Regions from separate parts of the Brevibacillus sp. NSP2.1 genome, predicted to be linked through region 2. Evidence: a T-box and tRNA genes for the amino acid it is inferred to sense, from the RefSeq annotation. Region 2 holds a T-box; the other regions hold tRNA genes.

Region 1 (3,252 bases), 1.7 Mb from region 2:
TGCTCGCCGAAGTAGAAACGCTCATTACTCCGCGACTGGTAGGAGAAAACATACGCTTTGAAAAACAAGTCCACTCCTGCGCCCTGGCTTGTTATGAGGAAGGCTTAAAGCAGGTCGTCGTCAATCTGTTGAACAATGCGATCGACGCTGTGCAAAATCGAACAGACAAGTACATCCACGTCATTGCCACCGCTTCGGATGGCTGGCTCTATTTGAGCGTGGAAAACAACGGAGAAATGATTCCTCCCGACATTGTCGAGATTTTGTTCCAACCGTTCTTTACGACCAAGCAAAATGGGACAGGCATCGGTCTGTCTATCTGCAAAAACATTATCGAGAAACATAATGGCACCATCCATTGTGATTCCAACGAAAATCGTACCCGTTTCGTCGTGTCGCTGCCGATTTTATCGCCAGAAGAAGCAGCCGTCCAGGCAGCGGTATCTACGTGAAAGCATTCATTTTCTCCGCTTCTCCGCGCAAAAAAGCCTCCTGAGATTCAGGAGGCAATGCAAGAGATCCGTTACCTATTCGTTCGGTAAGCGACCTTAGCCTTACTGTACACGAAAACATATGTTTCTACCACTGAAAACGTCAGACAGCTTTCGACATCTGTTTTATGCAGCAGTCTGTCCCTCTATAGATGATGAAAACGTTCGTGCTCTTAAGCCCCGTTTGCGGGCGTTTCCTATTGGGCTTGGGCGAATTAGCGAGCTTGGGGCTGGGCCTATACGCACACGCTTGCACACTCGCTTTCGCGCCCGCGTGCAAAAGGACCTGTGGCAAGGCTGAAGCGATATCGCCGCCTCGTCTCACAGGTCTTTTTCTGTGTGTGCGTCCTCCTTGCTTTTGTTCTTGCGTCGCTTTTGCCTCGGCCAAACGGTTCTGCCCAAGCTTGGCCGCAAGCGCTGTTTCGAGCTGAATCATCTTTTTTATTGCAAAAAAGCAGAGAGCCGATTGGTTCCCTGCTTTTTGTGTATGGAGCGGGTGATGGGAATCGAACCCACGCGACCAGCTTGGAAGGCTGGAGTTCTACCATTGAACTACACCCGCATCTGACTTATATGGTGCCGAGGACCGGACTTGAACCGGTACGGGAGAAACTCCCGACAGATTTTAAGTCTGTTGCGTCTGCCCATTCCGCCACCCCGGCAATTTCGTTACGAATCTTTGGGCAAATCATGGTCGGGAAGACAGGATTCGAACCTGCGACCCCTTGGTCCCAAGCCAAGTACTCTACCAAGCTGAGCTACTTCCCGACTGTAAAAAGCGTGCCCTGAGAGATTCGAACTCCCGACCTTTTGATTCGTAGTCAAACGCTCTATCCGGCTGAGCTAAGGGCACATGGTAAACGGAATGTACGACAAGTCTCGCTTCTTCCTGGCGCTGCTGCGTCGATACGCTACCTGCCAAGCCAGATCAGAAGAGCCTGTGACGTGCTTCCTTGTTGTTCTGTGAGGGGTAAACCCGGAACGGGTGAGAGACCCGAGAACATTTATGGAGCGGACGACGGGTCTCGAACCCGCGACCTTCGCCTTGGCAAGGCGACGCTCTACCAATTGAGCTACGTCCGCATTTTGATAAGCTGTGAAATCCCCGTACAATGCTTGAAATACACTACAAGGCTTCGTTTTTTGATTGAATGGTGCGGTCGAGAGGACTTGAACCTCCACGGTGTTGCCACCACTAGAACCTGAATCTAGCGCGTCTGCCAATTCCGCCACGACCGCATATCTACTTGTCAAAAATACTGGTGAGCCATGAAGGACTCGAACCTTCGACCCTCTGATTAAAAGTCAGATGCTCTACCAACTGAGCTAATGGCTCGAAATACTGGTGGGGAGAGACGGATTCGAACCGCCGAACCCTGAGGGAACAGATTTACAGTCTGCCGCGTTTAGCCACTTCGCTATCTCCCCAGTAAGTGGTGCCGGCAATAGGACTTGAACCCACAACCCCCTGATTACAAGTCAGGTGCTCTACCAATTGAGCTATACCGGCATACTATTAAATTATGGCATATCTTTCATGAAAAATCAATGTTTTTTATTTCCACTAAAACATTTTACATTTTCATGAAGGAGGCCACCTTGTAAAAGATGGCGGAGCTGACGGGACTCGAACCCGCGACCTCCGGTGTGACAGACCGGCGTGAACTCCAACTTCACCACAGCTCCATATATGTTGTACCTGCTGGACACTTCATTTCTACATGACCAGGAGGTAGGACTAGAGAAAATTTGGTTGCGGGAGCAGGATTTGAACCTGCGACCTTCGGGTTATGAGCCCGACGAGCTACCGAGCTGCTCCATCCCGCGACGATTTGGACGATCCATTGTCAGCGTTGCCACAGAATGAGGTGCGTTTTGCTGACCATCCATATGTGATTAGTGGTGGAGGCTGACGGGATCGAACCGCCGACCCTCTGCTTGTAAGGCAGATGCTCTCCCAGCTGAGCTAAGCCTCCAAAGTACCCCACAAAGTGAAGAGATTGCGTTTTAGCAACACCGAGTACTTTGCGGGGACCCCAACAACTAGTTGGGTGTATAAGTGACCCGTAGGGGATTCGAACCCCTGTATGACAGCGTGAAAGGCTGCTGTGTTAAACCGCTTCACCAACGGGCCATGTTCATAATCATTTCTGGTGCTCCCGACAGGAATCGAACCTGCGACCTCTTCCTTACCATGGAAACGCTCTACCGACTGAGCTACAGGAGCAAATGGATGGCTCCTCGGGACGGACTCGAACCGCCGACCGATCGGTTAACAGCCGATTGCTCTACCAACTGAGCTACCGAGGAATATGGAAGGACTTATTCCTTCAAAACTGAATACGCATGTTTGCTAAGAAATGTGTGGATAAGTCCTCGACCGATTAGTATTCGTCAGCTCCACGCGTTGCCGCGCTTCCACACCGAACCTATCAACCTCATCGTCTATGAGGGGTCTTACCAGCTTAACACTGTGGGAAATCTCATCTTAAGGGGGGCTTCACGCTTAGATGCTTTCAGCGCTTATCCCGTCCGCACATAGCTACCCAGCTATGCCACTGGCGTGACAACTGGTGCACCAGAGGTGCGTCCATCCCGGTCCTCTCGTACTAAGGACAGCTCTCCTCAAACTTCCTGCGCCCGCGACAGATAGGGACCGAACTGTCTCACGACGTTCTGAACCCAGCTCGCGTACCACTTTAATGGGCGAACAGCCCAACCCTTGGGACCTACTTCAGCCCCAGGATACGATGAGCCGACA
Region 2 (3,252 bases):
TAGCTTTGCTGGAATTGGCACCGGATTTTAACCGGTTGCCGAGGCTTCATCAGGCCAGTCCCTCTGCCTCTCTTGATAAGAGTTGTTACTATGCTATTCATTTTTTGCTTTCAGGTTTGATGTTTGAAAGTATCTTAACACCGCGAAAAGTCTTCGTCAATTGAGAATTTGTCTATTCTTTACACTCTTCCCGCTCTTCTGCGCCCATTTTTGCGCATACCGGGCATTCGCCCACGCCAATCTGTGCGTTCGTGTATAGACTGTAGCATAACGGAAAGGAGGGGGAACAAACGTGAGTACATCTTACTGCGGACACGGCATCTTTGGAGACAGCTTCGCATTGGTGCTCGTACTGTTTATCCTGCTGGTCATTGTCGGGTGTTCGAACGACGACTGCTAAGTAAATGACAGGAAGAGGCTATCCCCCTTGCCTTGGCTTGAAGGGATAGCCTCTTTTTTCATGTCATGGACAGTGCGATCGCAGCCAGACCGCCTGCCGTAAAAGGCGACGCGCTCACGCTTGTCCACCTGGACGGTCAGGACGTCATACGGGACAGGCTTGCCGTTTTCCATCCGCTGGTCGCTGACGTTCATCCACGTTCCGTTGCGCCAATGCTCATCCGCATAAACCTCTGTCGCCTGGCGCTCGTAAACGTCGGCTTCTTCCCCCACCATCGTTTTCCAAAAGGCTTGCGCGACTTTTTCTGCTGCCGCAGGCGCGACCGTTGCCTTCTCGCCGCCATTGATCCAGCTACGGGCTTTTTGTGAGAAGCATCGTTAGTTAACTTTTTTCAACAGGATGGCACTTGACCGCTCTGCCTTCATTGTCAGAGCGAAACGCTTTTGCTATCATGAGGCTACCCAAACCGATGAAAGGAACGATCGACAATGGACGCTCTGCTCGCGCGTGAAAAGGACGAATTTCTGTCCTGTATAGAAACGATAAAAGAACTGGAAAGCTCCGAATTTGAAAGCTACTCCATCGTAAAGCATACCGAAACAGGAGAACATTATTTGCGCTACTTTTTGTCCCATATCAACCTGTCGGAAGGGGGCCGCAGGGACAACTACGATCACTTCCTGCCGATTGACTCCGATGACGTCCTGGGACTGATGTTCGGCGAGCAGCCGTACCGCTTCCCGGAAAACTGGCGCTCCCCCTACCTGCGCAGCGGCAACGACAATCGGCTCATTCCGTTTGATCCATCCGAAAACTACGATCTGGACGAGGAGGCGGCGGCCGAGCTGGCGATGGTGGAGCAACTGGAGCTTTACAAGCAGCAGTGGATGAACGCGGAAACTATGAGCGCGGAAGAAAAAGAAAAGCTGACGAAGCAATATTTCGCCGAGCTCGACAAGATTTTGAAAAAAGCCGAAGAGTAAGTTGCATCCTGGCACCAAAAACGGCTATAATGCTAGAGAAACAAGCGAATCGTTGATGAGGAAAGTACTCCTGGAATGAGGCTGTAGCGAGTCGGGGATGGTGGAAGCCCGATGCCGAACCACGCGAGGAAGCGCCCCTCGGAGATGCGGCCTGAACATCCGGCGAAGCAAATCGCGCCCGGATCGCGTAGGGTTTTGCCGGGTCTGCCCGTTACAGCAGCACAAAGCGGTTTTTGCCTGATGCACGCATGCAGGCGAAAACAACAAGAGTGGCACCGCGGGAGCACAACCTCTCGTCTCTTTTATCCAGGAGACGCGGAGGTTTTTTTGTTTTCTTTTGCGTCCCTTAAGCTTTTTCCCATTTTGAAAGGAGAATCACAATGAGCTACAAGCACCAAGTCGCGGAAAAAATCGCCGCTGCCCTCACCTCTCTCGGTGTGGACACCTTCCCAACAGAAACAGTTTACGGCATGCTGGAAACGCCGCCAAACCCTGCGATGGGAGATATCGCCTTCCCTTGCTTCCAGCTCGCAAAAGCGCTCCGCAAAGCGCCACCGATGATCGCCACAGAGCTTGCCGAAAAAATCGAAGGAGCGCCACTGCGCTCTGCCCAAGCGGTCGGCCCTTACGTCAACCTGTTTCTCGATCAGGAAAATGTGGCGGCGCAAGTGATCGGAACGATCCTTGAGCAAGGCAGCGCCTACGGCAGCAGCCAGGTAGGCCAGGGCCGCAAAGTGCCAATCGACCTGTCCTCGCCGAACATCGCCAAGCCGTTTTCCATGGGCCATCTGCGCTCTACCGTGATCGGAAACGCGATTGCGAACATCATGGAAAAACGCGGTTACCAGCCTGTGCGCATCAACCATTTGGGCGACTGGGGCACGCAGTTCGGCAAACTGATCGTCGCCTACCGTCTGTGGGGAGACGAGGAAAAAGTAAAAGCCGAGCCAATCAAGGAGCTGCTCAGCCTGTACGTGCGCTTCCACGAAGAAGCGGAAAAAGACCCGACTCTGGAAGACCAGGGCCGCGAATGGTTCAAAAAGCTGGAGGACGGCGACGCAGAAGCACAGCATCTGTGGAAATGGTTCCGCGACGAATCGCTCAAGGAGTTCATGAAAATTTACGAGTTGATGAACGTCTCCTTCGACTCCACGCACGGCGAAGCTTTCTACAACGACAAGATGGATCGCGTCGTCACCTTGCTGGAAGAAAAAGGACTGCTGACCGAATCGGACGGCGCCTTGGTCGTCAACCTCGACGAGTACAACATGCCGCCGTGCCTGATTAAAAAATCGGACGGTGCGACGCTGTACGCGACGCGCGATCTGGCTGCCGCCCTGTACCGCCACGAGACGTACGACTTCGCCAAAGCGCTCTACGTCGTCGGAAACGAGCAGCGTCTCCACTTCCAGCAACTGTACAAGGTACTGGAAAAAATGGGCTACGCCTGGTCCGCCGACATGCACCACATCCCGTTCGGCATGATGCTCAAGGACGGCAAGAAAATGTCCACCCGCAAAGGAAAAGTCGTTTTGCTGGAGGAAGTATTGGCACAAGCGATTGCCGACGTGCAAAAAGTGATCGAGGAGAAAAACCCGACGCTCGCGAACAAGGAAGAAGTTGCCCGCCAGGTTGGGGTCGGCGCTGTCATTTTCCACGACCTGAAAAACTACCGCCTGAACGACATCAACTTCTCCTGGGAAGAAATGCTCACCTTCGAGGGCGAAACCGGACCTTACGTGCAATACACGCACGCCCGCGCCTGCTCGCTTCTGCGCAAAGGCAACTACCAGCCGCAAACGGCGGCGAGCCTCGTACCAGGCGCTTTGGACAGCAAGGAAGCATGGGCGGTCATCACCTTGCTGAACG
Region 3 (3,252 bases), 2.0 Mb from region 2:
TTGTCTTCCGGTGTTTTCTCACTAGAAGACAGGCGCGAATACCAGTCCATTCCCTGTCCAGGTTCGGTTTCTTCATCCAATGAAAAGTCAGGTCTTTTTTTACGGCCACGGTCGATACATAGATTGGTCGCGATCCGGTAGATCCACGTGGAGAACTTGTAGCTGTCATCGTACGAATGCAGATTGGCATACACGCGCAAAAAAGTCTCCTGCGCGATGTCCTCCGCATCCTGACGGTTTCCCACCATGCGATAAGCAAGTTGGAATATCTTGTCTTTATAAATTTCGATCAACTCCGCAAATGCTTCACGGTCTCCACGCTTCGCTCGCTGAGTCAACCGTTTCTCTACAAAATCCATGCGATCCTCCCCACAATACCGTAATCCTATATACGGATGATACTGCAAATGGTTTCGTTCTAAATGCGTGTTTGTGCAGGTAATTTGTTGGGAAATAGAGGAATAAGGTAACTGCCTACCTCTATATATTATTGATGATAACTCTTTCATCCCTCAGTTGGAAAGGAGAGTGGGACGTATGTCGAAGCAGGACGTTCTCCTCCAGATCGAGCAGCTACGCAAAGAGCTCAACGATCAGTATAAGAAGCAGGCAACCATCACTCCTGAATTAGTCGCCCTAAGCGTGCAACTTGACCATCTATTAAACGAACTACATCTCCATCCTTAGAATGTACTTCTTTCTCCCACCAATGTAAAGATGCGTAAAAAGCAAAAAGAGAGGCGATTTTTGCCTCTCTTTTTGTTCTCAGACAACGATTGGTTACAGCAGTTTATCGCCGAATACAGAGCTCATCAACGCGACTGCGACGCGCGCTGTCATGTTTTCACGGTCGAGGATCGGATTTACTTCCACAAATTCTGCGGAACAGAGAATGTCAGCGTCAGCCAGCATCTCCAGGGAGACATGCCCCTCCCGGTAAGAAATACCGCCGATAACCGGGGTTCCTACTCCTGGCGCGTCATGCGGGTCCAGTCCGTCCAAATCCAGGCTCAAGTGTACGCCATCGGTGTTTTTGGACACGTGGGCAATCGCTTCTTCCATCACGCGAGCCATTCCCAGCTTGTCGATCTCGTGCATGGTGAACACTTTCATGCCAATGCGCTTGATTAAATCGCGCTCGCCTTGATCGAGGTCGCGCGCCCCGATAATCACCACGTTTTCAGGCTGCAGCTTTGGCGCAAATCCGCCGATGTTCGTCAAACGCTTATGTCCATAGCCAAGGCTCGCCGCCAGCGGCATCCCGTGGATGTTTCCCGATGGAGAAGTCTCTCCTGTGTTCAAGTCTCCGTGCGCATCGAACCAGATGACCCCGAGATTTTTCACGTGCTTGGCGACACCTGCAATCGTTCCCAAAGCAATGCTGTGATCGCCCCCCAGCACGAGCGGGAAACGGCCTGCCGTCATGATATCGCTTACAACATCAGCAAGCTTTTCATTCGCTTCTACAACCTCATCCAAGTACTTATGGTTTTCTGTTTCCGTAAACCGATGAGGTCGTGTTACAAAAATATCTCCACGGTCCTCGATATGAAAGCCCATTTTCTCCAAACGAGCTACAACACCTGCGTAACGGATTGCACTTGGTCCCATATCTACTCCACGACGGTCTGCACCCAGATCCATCGGTACACCGACAATACTCATGTTCTTGTTCATGTAGACGCCCCCATTCCTTCGATCGTTGTTGCTCCACCCCTATATTGTAGCCTCCGATCGCGAAATGACTCAACTCGACAGGATTTTGCATAAATAACCCGTCTGGCCTAACGTCGTTCAAAATGGAATGGGAGCAGTCTTTACCTATGAAAAAAACGAGCAACCGAATCGGCTACTCGTTTTAGGCAATACGTATGGAGCGGGTGATGGGAATCGAACCCACGCGACCAGCTTGGAAGGCTGGAGTTCTACCATTGAACTACACCCGCGCAATTTTAGTTAGAAAACAAAAACCCGGCAACAAGTGCGGGGAAAAATGGTCGGGAAGACAGGATTCGAACCTGCGACCCCTTGGTCCCAAGCCAAGTACTCTACCAAGCTGAGCTACTTCCCGATTTTTCTGTTTTTACAGCGCTTCTCCTCACTTTTGGAAGTAAGGAAGCGTGCCCTGAGAGATTCGAACTCCCGACCTTTTGATTCGTAGTCAAACGCTCTATCCGGCTGAGCTAAGGGCACATATTTTATAAAAGGTAAAAACTGGTGAGCCATGAAGGACTCGAACCTTCGACCCTCTGATTAAAAGTCAGATGCTCTACCAACTGAGCTAATGGCTCGCAAATGGCTGGGGTACTAGGATTTGAACCTAGGAATGACGGAGTCAAAGTCCGTTGCCTTACCGCTTGGCTATACCCCAAAAATGCGAAAAAAATGGTGGGGAGAGACGGATTCGAACCGCCGAACCCGGAGGGAGCAGATTTACAGTCTGCCGTGTTTAGCCACTTCACTATCTCCCCATTTTTAGTTCAACAACAAGTGGTGGAGGCTGACGGGATCGAACCGCCGACCCTCTGCTTGTAAGGCAGATGCTCTCCCAGCTGAGCTAAGCCTCCAAAGTACCCCACAAAGAGAAGAGATTGCGTTGTAGCAACACCGAGTACTTTGCGGGGACCCCAACAACTGGTTGGATGTATAAGTGACCCGTAGGGGATTCGAACCCCTGTATGACAGCGTGAAAGGCTGCTGTGTTAAACCGCTTCACCAACGGGCCATGTTCATAATCATTTCTGGTGCTCCCGACAGGAATCGAACCTGCGACCTCTTCCTTACCATGGAAACGCTCTACCGACTGAGCTACAGGAGCAAATGGATGGCTCCTCGGGACGGACTCGAACCGCCGACCGATCGGTTAACAGCCGATTGCTCTACCAACTGAGCTACCGAGGAACGTTGAAGGATTTGTTCCTTCAAAACTGAATACGCATGTTTGCTAAGAGATGTGTGGATAAGTCCTCGACCGATTAGTATTCGTCAGCTCCACGCGTTGCCGCGCTTCCACACCGAACCTATCAACCTCATCGTCTATGAGGGGTCTTACCAGCTTAACGCTGTGGGAAATCTCATCTTAAGGGGGGCTTCACGCTTAGATGCTTTCAGCGCTTATCCCTTCCATACATAGCTACCCAGCCGTGCTTCTGGCGAAACAACTGGTGCACCAGCGGTATGTCCACCCCGGTCCTCTCGTACTAAGGGCAGCTCCTTTCAAATTTCCTACGCCCGCGACAGATAGGGACCGAA

What was found. The T-box of region 2 lies ahead of argS (arginine--tRNA ligase). A T-box ahead of a tRNA ligase gene usually reads a tRNA of that ligase, here a tRNA-Arg.
Region 1: it encodes a tRNA-Arg, which carries the amino acid that the T-box ahead of argS (arginine--tRNA ligase) is inferred to sense. The anticodon was not compared.
Region 3: it encodes a tRNA-Arg, which carries the amino acid that the T-box ahead of argS (arginine--tRNA ligase) is inferred to sense. The anticodon was not compared.

The regions. Positions count from the first base shown of each region.
Region 1 covers NZ_CP048274.1:1,746,649-1,749,900, reverse strand. Annotated here, with positions in the region: gene M655_RS08610 (sensor histidine kinase) at 1-452, shown strand, start outside; tRNA gene M655_RS08605 (tRNA-Gly) at 980-1,053, opposite strand; tRNA gene M655_RS08600 (tRNA-Leu) at 1,066-1,153, opposite strand; tRNA gene M655_RS08595 (tRNA-Pro) at 1,183-1,259, opposite strand; tRNA gene M655_RS08590 (tRNA-Arg) at 1,271-1,344, opposite strand; tRNA gene M655_RS08585 (tRNA-Gly) at 1,499-1,574, opposite strand; tRNA gene M655_RS08580 (tRNA-Leu) at 1,644-1,730, opposite strand; tRNA gene M655_RS08575 (tRNA-Lys) at 1,752-1,827, opposite strand; tRNA gene M655_RS08570 (tRNA-Tyr) at 1,835-1,919, opposite strand; tRNA gene M655_RS08565 (tRNA-Thr) at 1,926-2,001, opposite strand; tRNA gene M655_RS08560 (tRNA-Asp) at 2,101-2,177, opposite strand; tRNA gene M655_RS08555 (tRNA-Met) at 2,242-2,318, opposite strand; tRNA gene M655_RS08550 (tRNA-Val) at 2,392-2,467, opposite strand; tRNA gene M655_RS08545 (tRNA-Glu) at 2,552-2,625, opposite strand; tRNA gene M655_RS08540 (tRNA-Thr) at 2,643-2,718, opposite strand; tRNA gene M655_RS08535 (tRNA-Asn) at 2,726-2,801, opposite strand.
Region 2 covers NZ_CP048274.1:3,476,171-3,479,422, forward strand. Annotated here, with positions in the region: SAM riboswitch class I at 1-82, opposite strand, end outside; gene M655_RS16845 (YjcZ family sporulation protein) at 293-400, shown strand; gene M655_RS16850 (hypothetical protein) at 397-675, opposite strand; gene M655_RS16855 (hypothetical protein) at 889-1,383, shown strand; T-box leader at 1,427-1,687, shown strand; gene argS (arginine--tRNA ligase) at 1,764-3,252, shown strand, end outside.
Region 3 covers NZ_CP048274.1:5,490,459-5,493,710, forward strand. Annotated here, with positions in the region: gene sigW (RNA polymerase sigma factor SigW) at 1-359, opposite strand, end outside; gene M655_RS26955 (aspartyl-phosphate phosphatase Spo0E family protein) at 538-687, shown strand; gene rocF (arginase) at 781-1,677, opposite strand; tRNA gene M655_RS26965 (tRNA-Gly) at 1,873-1,946, opposite strand; tRNA gene M655_RS26970 (tRNA-Pro) at 1,995-2,071, opposite strand; tRNA gene M655_RS26975 (tRNA-Arg) at 2,120-2,193, opposite strand; tRNA gene M655_RS26980 (tRNA-Lys) at 2,216-2,291, opposite strand; tRNA gene M655_RS26985 (tRNA-Gln) at 2,297-2,371, opposite strand; tRNA gene M655_RS26990 (tRNA-Tyr) at 2,387-2,471, opposite strand; tRNA gene M655_RS26995 (tRNA-Val) at 2,492-2,567, opposite strand; tRNA gene M655_RS27000 (tRNA-Glu) at 2,652-2,725, opposite strand; tRNA gene M655_RS27005 (tRNA-Thr) at 2,743-2,818, opposite strand; tRNA gene M655_RS27010 (tRNA-Asn) at 2,826-2,901, opposite strand; rRNA gene M655_RS27015 (23S ribosomal RNA) at 2,956-3,252, opposite strand, start outside.